DNA from 3 places in the Gordonia sp. UBA7860 genome. Region 2 is predicted to be linked to each of the others. Evidence: predicted binding sites of a transcription regulator. Region 2 holds the regulator's gene; each other region holds the start of a gene.
What was found. Region 2 encodes LexA, which represses DNA repair genes until DNA is damaged. Its sites were predicted from a motif close to CGAACANNTGTTCG; they were not measured.
Positions count from the first base shown of each region.

Region 1: the regulator LexA is predicted to act here: its motif matches at 1,857-1,870, upstream of B3T59_RS15540 (DUF222 domain-containing protein).
Region 3: the regulator LexA is predicted to act here: its motif matches at 1,875-1,888, upstream of B3T59_RS23060 (error-prone DNA polymerase).

Region 1 covers NZ_DLSO01000125.1:12,382-15,664, reverse strand. Annotated here, with positions in the region: gene B3T59_RS15550 (type B 50S ribosomal protein L31) at 1-28, shown strand, start outside; gene B3T59_RS15545 (DUF2510 domain-containing protein) at 221-1,312, shown strand; gene B3T59_RS15540 (DUF222 domain-containing protein) at 1,899-3,283, shown strand, end outside.
Region 2 covers NZ_DLSO01000165.1:670-3,952, forward strand. Annotated here, with positions in the region: gene nrdR (transcriptional regulator NrdR) at 1-548, opposite strand, end outside; partial or broken gene B3T59_RS20295 (DUF3418 domain-containing protein) at 1-26, shown strand, start outside; gene B3T59_RS20305 (LysM peptidoglycan-binding domain-containing protein) at 693-1,133, opposite strand; gene lexA (transcriptional repressor LexA) at 1,544-2,284, shown strand; gene ptsP (phosphoenolpyruvate--protein phosphotransferase) at 2,330-3,283, opposite strand, start outside.
Region 3 covers NZ_DLSO01000195.1:10,288-13,570, forward strand. Annotated here, with positions in the region: gene B3T59_RS23060 (error-prone DNA polymerase) at 1-1,863, opposite strand, end outside; gene B3T59_RS23065 (MFS transporter) at 2,070-3,283, opposite strand, start outside.

The DNA of each region.
Region 1 (3,283 bases), on a different contig from region 2:
GCGGAAGTACGCGGGTCTGCGGGCATAGGATTCGGGGGCGGTCGTCATAGGTGTGGTCGTGGAGGGGTGACGATGCCGCACATGTACGATTCCGACACCGCTCCGAGACAGCACCGGAGCGCACGCCGGGGGCGACGACGTCTCGCGGGTGATGGATGTGGATCGATCCAGGAGGATGCGGATGTCGGTCGTAACGTATGAAGGCTCCGATTGCACTGCGGTGCTCGACACCGACGCGGCAACGCTCACACTCACGCACCGAGGTTTTGGCACCGCAAAGCACAAGAAGATGTCATCGCCGTGGGTTATCCCACTCGGGGCGATCAGGGATATAGAGATCAAAGAACCTCGAGCGCTCACGATTGGGTGGGTTCGATTCGTGCTGGCTGATCGTGTGGGCTGGGATAAAGATAGATACCAGGATGTGAATGCGTTCGGCCTGAGTGCGGGAAAGAACATTCAACCCTTTATTGACGACGTGAACTCGGCTCGACGCTTCGTCAAACCGACTGCCGTCTCGACGCCCCCGGTGCAGTCGAGGACTCAGCAGACCCAAGCGAAGAGCGAGGAGGATCGAGTTCGTAGAGAAGCCGATCGAGTTCGTAAAGAAGCCGAGAGGGTTGAGGCCAACCAGCGAAAAGAAGCGTGGAAGGAAGAGAAGGCGACTGCGAGCGATCGTGCACTGCGTCCCGACGTCGCGGCGATGAAGGCGGCGATGGATACGAAATCGGGGGTTGACGTCGAGATCGCCTACCTGACCACGCACTTGGGTATCGACGAAAAGGTTGACGTTGCCTGTACCGGCTTATACGAGCTCCACACCGGTCTCCTGACCGTCACCGATTCCCGGGTCTTATTCACCTTCCACAGCAGGACCAAACTCGTGGTCGAGGCGGCCGATTTTTCATCGATCACTTCGATCAATTGGTCGCCGGGAATGGTGCTCGGGAAGATTACGATCGTCTCGCAGGAGAAGGTCCTCGAGGTCAAGAGTGTGGTCAAGGGCGACGGTATCGCGGTGGTCGATCGAATTCGAGAAAAGCTCGATGCCATCGTAGTCGCGAAGGCCGCTGCACCCAGACAGACCTTGGCTGCGCCTGCTGCCGTCGCTCCAGCGCATGCCGTTGCGTCAGCTTCTGCGGTTGCGTCGGCTCCTGAGCCGCGAGTTTCGGAACCGGCTTCGATCGAGATCATCCCACCGCCGCCGTCTGTGCCGCCCGGCTGGTATCCGGAGTCGGCCGACGCGGTTTTGGTGCGTTATTGGAACGGCGCGCAGTGGACCGACCACACCGCACCCCGGCCGGTGCCGTGAGTATCACTGAGCCAGTAGCAGTAGCAGTAGCAGTAGCAGTAGCAGTAGCGGCAGAGGACGCAGTGGCGGTGCCGTGCTGGATAGCACGACGACACAAGGTGAACTCGAATTACATTGCGCCGGCCGGATCTGCCAGCGGTCGCCGGCACGCCAGATCGGGTACGTGCGTACCACTATTGATGGTGCGCTGCGATCAGTACGACGATGAGCCGTAGCGTCTGCAAACTGTCCGACGACGCGACCGCGATCAACGCGATGTCGAGCGACGCGATCTCGACCATGGAATGACATGGCGGACAACACTATCCGCTGATCGTCATCGATATCGAGAGCGTGTCGCACGAGCTGTTGGCCAGCACTACGCGCGTCGTCGACACCGCGGGAAGTGTAGAGCGTATAGGGCGGCTGTACACGCGAAGGGCGTAGTGGGAGCGGCACGCCAGGAGGCTGGTCCTGGGCACGGATCACTGGGTTGGCGGCCATCCACAGATTCGATCCTGTGTTCGAGATTTTCCTCGACAGTGTCCGCATTGCCGGGTAGTGTAGAACACATATTCGACACGACGTGGGGCGGGGGTGGCGGCACGTGAACAGCAACAGCAAACGCAACAGCAGTGAAAGCGGTGGCGCGCCTTCGGTTTTGGCTGCTGCTGCGGTGGGTTCTGGGGATGCGGTGGTGGCGGAGAAGCTGTCACGCCTGGCAGCGGTGTTGGATGAGTTGGCTGCCGTGGATGTGTCGTTGGTGTCCGACGACGTTCTCGTCGAAGCCACCGTCGAGGCCGAACGCCTGGCGTTGCGCACGGCCGGTGCGGTCACCGATCGTTTGATTGTGGAAGCGTCCGACCGCGACCTGCCCCACGGTTTGGGGTTCCGCGATATTCGCAACTTCATGGGGCAGCGTCTGCATATCGGTGATCCCGCAGCTAGGTATCGGGTGATCGCGGCGACCGGTTCATTCACCACCATCTGCGGCGACCGCCTCCCGCCCTCCTGTCCGACGTTGGCCGGCTACGTCGTGGAAGGACGCGTCGCCGGCGCACACGTCCGCGCGGTACTCGAGGTGTTGGAGGCCATCCCCGGTGAGGTGTCCGCCGAGACGAAAGCTGCCGCCGAAGCACAGATGGCCGGCTACGCGGTCCAGTTCACGCCCGCCGAAATCACCAACCTCGGTTCACGATTGTTGGCGCATCTCGATCCGGATGGGACACTCACCAACCCGAAAGACCGCAAACGGCGACGCCGCTTGTGGGTGAACCGGCAAAACGCGCAGTTGATGTCGCGGTTGACTGCTGATTTGGATCCGATCGCCCGAGCCCGGCTGGACACCGTGCTCGACTCGTGGGCCAAACCCGGCATGAACAACCCCGACGACCCCGAGTCGCCTGTCGGTCCGATCACCACCGCGAATGCGGAGCAGGTCGCGGCGGCGGCGCTGCGGGATCAACGCTCACCCGCCCAACGCAACCACGACGCCTTCTCCGCCCTCCTCGGGCAGGTACTCGAATCCGGGATGTTGGGCAACACGCATCGGGGATTGCCGATCCAGGTGATCGTCACCACCAGCCTGCACGAACTCGAAGCACAGGCCGGGATCGCACAAACCACATCCGGAACACTGCTGCCGATCGGCGATGTGATCGAGATGGCCGCCTCCGCCGGGGCGAGCCAGTATTTGGCGGTGTTCGGTGAACACACCAGCATCCCTCTCTACCTTGGTCGGTCGAAACGGATCGCCACGCTGGGGCAACGACTCGCATCGTTCGCCTCGGCGGGCGGGAAGATGTGTTCCGCCCCCGGCTGTAACCAACCCGCGAGCAGGGTGCAGATGCATCACGCCGCCAAGGACTGGGCCGACGGCGGGTTGACCGACATCGACCAACTCGTCCCGGCGTGTGATGTGCACAACCGCAGGGTTGGTCCTAAACCCGGCCAATTCACCACCCGCATGATCACCGAGGGCCCTGATACCGG
Region 2 (3,283 bases):
TACGAGCTCTTGACCGACTCGGTTGACACCGGACGCGGTGGAGTCGTCGCTGAGTCGACGGCGGGCGGGGTGTCGAGGTCGTCTGCGCCTTCGTGGGAACCGGTGAGGTTGCCCTGGAGGTCGTCGATCTCGCGTTGAAAGTCTTCGAGCGAATCGAACGAGCGATAGACCGAGGCGAAACGTAGATATGCCACCTCGTCGAGGTCGCGCAGCGGGCCGAGAATGGCCAGACCGACCTCGTTGCTGGGGATCTCAGCCGAACCCGACGACCTGACAGCGTCTTCGACCTGCTGAGCCAACTGTGCGAGATCGTCTTCGTTCACGTGACGTCCCTGGCATGCGCGGCGCACCCCGCGCATCACCTTTTCTCTGCTGAACGGCTCGGTCACTCCGTTTCGCTTCACGACTGCCAAAACAGCACTCTCGACCGTGGAGAAACGTCGCCCACATTCGCTGCACGCGCGACGTCGGCGGATTGCCTGCCCCTCATCGGCGACACGCGAATCGACGACCTTGGTGTCTTCGTTCTTGCAAAACGGGCAGCGCATGTAGTCCTCGTGCGAATCTCGGGACGCAGCGGCTCCGTCGGTCTGGCGTGGTCCGATCGTCTGACGACCGGCGGAAGCGAAACCGCAGCGGTGACCGTGTCGGTTTCCGACTGGACCCTGTGACATCGAGAATACCGCCAGCGCTCAGCGGTACGCGGGTGTGACAAGCGGTTGGCCAACGCGCAGCCCGCTCGACGGCAGATCGTTGAGGTCGATGATCTCGTCGATGACGGTTTGACGCGGCATATCGGGCGCGACCCGCGCCGCGATCGAGCTCAGCGATTCGCCGGAACGCACATGGACCACCTGCGTAGAGGTCGAAGCCGGCATATTCGCCCGCTGGTAGTCGGCACCGATGGTCCCGACCACCCACACGGTCAGTGCCAAACCGATTCCCGCGAGCACCGCCAATATCGCAGCCCGTCGTCGACGGGCCGCCACCAGCTCGCCGACGCCACCGGCGCATCGCGTGCCTGCGGGACGCGTAGAGGTGCCGTGATCGAACGTGATCCGATGTCGACGCTGCGGCGAGACGTCTGCGCCGGCTGCCCGTCGGACCTCACTTGTTCGAACACGTCCCGCCACACGCAGCTCTTCGCTACGGACGGCATTCGACGGCGCGCGTCCACTGACCACCGTGGCGCGGTGAACCCGGGAACGAGGCGTTTGTGCAGGTCGAGGGGGTGCAGATCGGGCGGTCGGCGGTGTTGCCACGGATGCACTCGACGTGCTGGGAACCGAGCGGGTCACCGGGTTTGTCATCAGGCTGGTCATCGCTACCTCCAATGGTCGATCAAGCGTTCGATGAACTGATGTTCGAGTTCTACCAGAGGGGTCCGACAAAGTCCTGCGACACGTCGAACAAATGTTTGATGTTGTCCGTGGCCTCCGCTACTGTCGGCGCCAGACGATGGAAGAAAGACGCACCCACCCCGCTTCACAACAGCAGCCAGTTCACAACAGCAGCCGCTTCAAGATCAGGAAGGACGGAACCGATGACAGAGAAGTCACGACGCAGCCCGTCGTCGCCCAAGGGCAACGGTCGCAGCGTCGAAGGAAAGAAGAGCGAAGGCGGCGAGGAGGCACCGATCCATCCGGCCGTCGCCGAGGCCACACTCACCGGTCGCCAGCGTGACGTCCTCGATGTGATCCGAAAGTCGGTACGCGAGCGTGGATATCCGCCGAGCATTCGAGAGATCGGCGACGCCGTCGGCCTCACGTCCACCTCATCGGTCGCTCACCAGTTGCGCACCCTCGAGCGCAAGGGCCTGCTGAAACGGGACGCCAACCGTCCGCGAGCGGTCAACGTCTCCGAGGCTCCCGACGCACCGCACTCCGATGCCATCAACGGAGATCTCCCGACGCCCACGTTCGTTCCGGTACTCGGCCGTATCGCGGCGGGCGGTCCGATTCTCGCGGAGGAGGCGGTCGAAGACGTCTTCCCGCTCCCGCGTGAGCTCGTCGGTGAGGGCTCGTTGTTCCTGCTCCGCGTCGTCGGCGAATCGATGATCGACGCCGCGATCTGCGACGGCGACTGGGTCGTCGTACGTCAGCAGAACGTCGCCGACAACGGCGACATCGTCGCAGCGATGATCGACGGCGAGGCGACGGTGAAGACCTTCAAACGCAAAGACGGCCACGTCTGGCTGATGCCGCACAACCCGCTCTTCGATCCGATCCCCGGAGACGACGCCGCCATCCTCGGCAAGGTCGTGACGGTCATGCGTCGGGTGTGATGCACTGAACCTGGCCCCGCAGGTCACTGACCAGCGGGGCCTGTATCAGTGGTCGAGTTTTTCGGCAGCGGCACGTCGGGCGAGTGCCGGACTCGAGGTGGCAAGCGCGGCAGCTGCCGCGGTCCGGCACTGCTCCATGGTTACCGTCGACAGCTTCGCCCCGACTGCTGCTGTCGCGGCCGGAGCCGCCGACAGCGAGGTGACTCCCAGTCCGACGAGCACACACGCGAGCGACGGGTCGGCCGCGGCCTCACCACAGACGCCGACGGGCTTGCCCTGCTGGGCGCCGGCCGTCGCGACCTGAGAGATGAGTGCGAGCACCGCGGGTTGCCACGGGTCGGTCAGTTCGGCGAGTTCTGCCGACATCCGGTCGGCCGCCATCGTGTACTGCGTGAGGTCGTTGGTTCCGATCGACACGAAGTCGACCTCAGCCAGAATCGCCGGCGCCAGGATCGCCGCAGCCGGGATCTCGATCATCACTCCAGCCGTCAGACCACGCTGACGGACGAGATCGGCGAACTGTGCGGCCTCCGCGGCCGTGGCGATCATCGGTGCCATGACCCACGGCGTCGTACCGGATTCTTCTGCCGCGCGCGCGATCGCGTCGAGCTGAGTTCGCACGATTTCGGGGTGGTCATCGCCGATTCGGTTACCGCGTACGCCGAGTGCGGGGTTCGCCTCGTCCGGGTGCTCGATGAAGGCCAGCGGCTTGTCCGAACCGGCGTCGAGCGTTCTGATGACGACTTTCTGGCCCGCGAACGCTTCGAACACGTCGCGGTACAGACGCGTCTGTTCGTCGACATCGGGTTCATCTGCCCTGTCGAGAAATGCCAACTCGGTGCGGAACAGCCCGATCCCCTCGACCGGCGCATCGGCAGCGCGACGCGCCGACGCACCATCGGCGACATTCGCCAGGATGGCGACGTCGGTGCCGTCGGCAGTTCGGCCAGGACCACGCCACGCAGCGACAAGCGCTGCCTCCGCAACGCTGCGCTCGAC
Region 3 (3,283 bases), on a different contig from region 2:
GAGGTCGAGTTTGGCGAGGTCGACATGGATGTTCTTGTGTTCGGCGACCAGATCGATCGCGTAGTGCAGCGCCGAGAGCATCCCGAGACCGAGCAGATCGAACTTGACCAAACCGATTGCGGCACAGTCATCTTTGTCCCACTGCAACACGCTGCGATTCTCCATCCGCGCCCACTCCGTCGGGCAGACATCGGCAATGGGGCGATCACAGATCACCATCCCACCGGAGTGGATTCCGAGATGCCTTGGCATGTTGGCGATCTCGCTTGCGAGATCAAGCACGTCGTCGGGCGCGGTATCGGGCATCTTGCTCCAGGCGTCCTGCTGACCACTCGCGTAGCCGAGCGCTCGCGCCATGTCGCGCACCGACGATCGGCCCCGGTAGGTGATCACGTTGGCGACCTGCGCGCTGTACTCGCGGCCATACCGTCGGTACACGTACTGGATCGCCTCTTCACGACGGTCCGATTCGATGTCAACGTCGATGTCCGGTGGCCCGTCACGCTCAGGTGAGAGGAACCTCTCGAACAGCAACTCGTTGGCCACCGGGTCGACGTTGGTGATACCCAACGCGTAACACACCGCGGAGTTGGCGGCGCTCCCCCGGCCTTGGCACAGGATGTCGTTGCGTTTACAGAAGTCGACGATGTCGGCGACGACGAGGAAATAGCCGGGGAAGGTGAGCGTTTCGACGATCGCCAGCTCGTGCTCGATCTGCCGGTAGGCCGCCGGATGTTGGGCTGGTGTCCCATAGCGGCGTCGCGCGCGGGTCATGGTGAGATGCCGTAGCCAACTGGACTCCGTGTGCCCGGCTGGCACGTCGAACGGCGGCAACTGCGGCGCGATCAATCCGAGTGAGAATGCGCAGTCGTCGGCGAGGTCTGCCGCGGCGGCGATGGCGTCAGGATGCGCGGGCAGCAGGCGCATCATCTCGTCGCCGCTGCGCAGATGCGCACCGCCGACCCCCGGCATCCAGCCCGCGATGGTCTCGATGTCGGTGCGGGCACGGACCGCCGCCATCGCCAGCGCGAGGCGTCGACGGCGCGGCCCCGCGAAGTGTGCCCCCGACGTCGCGACGGTCGGCAGCCCGAATCGTCGCGCGAGGTCGGCGAGTACCGCATTGCGCTCGTCATCGTCGGGCAGGCCCTGAGCAGTGAGTTCGACGACGACGTCGTCGCGTCCGAACCGCTCGACCACTCCGCCAAGAGCGGCCTCGGCAGCACCGATACCCGCCCGATCCAACGCTCGGCGAACCGCGCCCTTGCGACAGCCCGTCAGGATCACCCAGTGGCCTGCGTCGCGGGTCAGCCGGTCGACGTCGTAGCGCAGCAGCCCCTTCTCACCACCGGACATGTGGGCGTCGGCAATGATTCGCGACAACCTCCGATAGCCCTCACTGTCACGCGCGAGGACCAGCAGATGCTCACCGGCCGGATCGGTCACCCCGGTCCGGGTCACGTCGGGCTCCAGGGAGAGTTCGGCACCGAACACCGTCGGCATCGCGAATTCCTTTGCGGCCTCGGCGAATCGGACCACGCCGTAGAAACCGTCGTGGTCGGTGATCGACAGACCGGTCAGGTCGAGCCGGGCCGCCTCCTCCACCATCTCCTCGGGCATCGACGCCCCGTCGAGGAAGCTGTAGGCACTGTGCGCGTGCAGTTCGGCGTAGCGCACCGACGAGCGCTCGCGTGCAACCTCCGGTGCGGTGTAGGCACCCCGCTTGCGTGACCAGGCGGGGCTGTCGCTGCCGTCGCCGGGTTGCTCGGGACCGAAGAACTCCCCCGGCCGACCGCCTTTCGGCGAGCGCCCCGACAGCACTCGCTCCATCTCCCGCCAGGTCGGCGGGCCCTGGTTCCAGCCCACTCAGCCAGTATAGAACACATGTTCGACAGACGGTGAGTGGTGGGCTGCCCCCTCGCCTCGCCGACGACAGTCCCTGCCACCCGACTTTGAATATGTGTCGAACTGAAGGATGTGGGTGCTGCAGCACCCACATGCTTCGATTGGACCCACATCCTCGCTCAACTCGACGACGTTCGGCACTCGCTCGTTGCGGCGAGACCGCACCATCAGTCTGCCGACACCGCTCTCGGAATCCGACGATCCACCAACGTCATGGCGATCAACACCGATCCGATGACCACGATCGCCCAGCCCGCGACGTGTAGTCCACCGTCGGTGGCGCGGGCCCCGAAGGCGATACCGATGAGGCTCGACGAGAAGATCGCCCCGAAGTACATGAACGTTCTGTACAGACCCGACGCCACGCCGATCGACTCCGACGGGCTCTGCGTGTAGAGCGTCGCCTGGTTGGCGTAGCCGCTCAATCCGTTGGCTACGCCGAACAGGAAGGTCATCGTGAGCAGGATCCACAGCCCAGAGGAATGATGGATCGCCACGGCGGCGACACCGGCGCCGACAAAGCAGAAACCTGTGAGGATCAACGGAATTCGCACCCATCCGTGCGTCGAGTTGACCCGCGCACACACGACACTGAGCGCGGAGTACGGGATGAGGATGAGGCCGACCTGCGCGGCCGTGTAGCCCGCGGACTGCTCCATCCACTGGCTGATGCCGTACATCGCCGTGTACGAGCCGAGCCCTGCCAGCATCTGGCGCAGGTAGGTGCGCACCAACGGGGAGTTGGCCGCGAGCATCCGTACGTCGATGAGCGGTTGTGCAGCACGTAGTTCCCAGAGGAACAGCAACAGCCCCGATACGGCGACGATGACGAGCAACCACCACCGCGGTTCTGGCAGGCGCGCCAAGAACTCGAGTGTCACAACGACGGTCACCGCGAAAAGCACTACCCCCACGACGTCGACGACGCGGACAAGACCCCGGACACCACCTACATGGACCGCCCCGTCGCGGGGAATACTGCGCAGCGCCCACGCGATGGTGACCAGTGCAACGGGGATGTTGACGAAGAACACAGCGCGCCAGCCGAACACACCGGTCAGTACACCGCCGAGGGGCAGACCGATGACGGCGATCACCTGGGCGGCGATCGAGAACCCGCCGAGTATCCGGCTCGGCACGCCGGTGCCGAAGGAGTCGGCTCGCGACCGCACGAGCGCCATGGCCGTGGGATACGCCGCAGAGGTGCCGATGCCGATCAACGCACGGGAGAGCAGAAGACACCAGAACGCCGGCGCGGCGGCACCGATGACACCGGCGATCAGCAGGATGACCAGCCCGGAGGCGAAGACGCGACGAGGACCGAATACCGTCGCGAGTTTGCCCATCGTCGGTTGTGCCACTGCGCTACACAGGTAGAGCA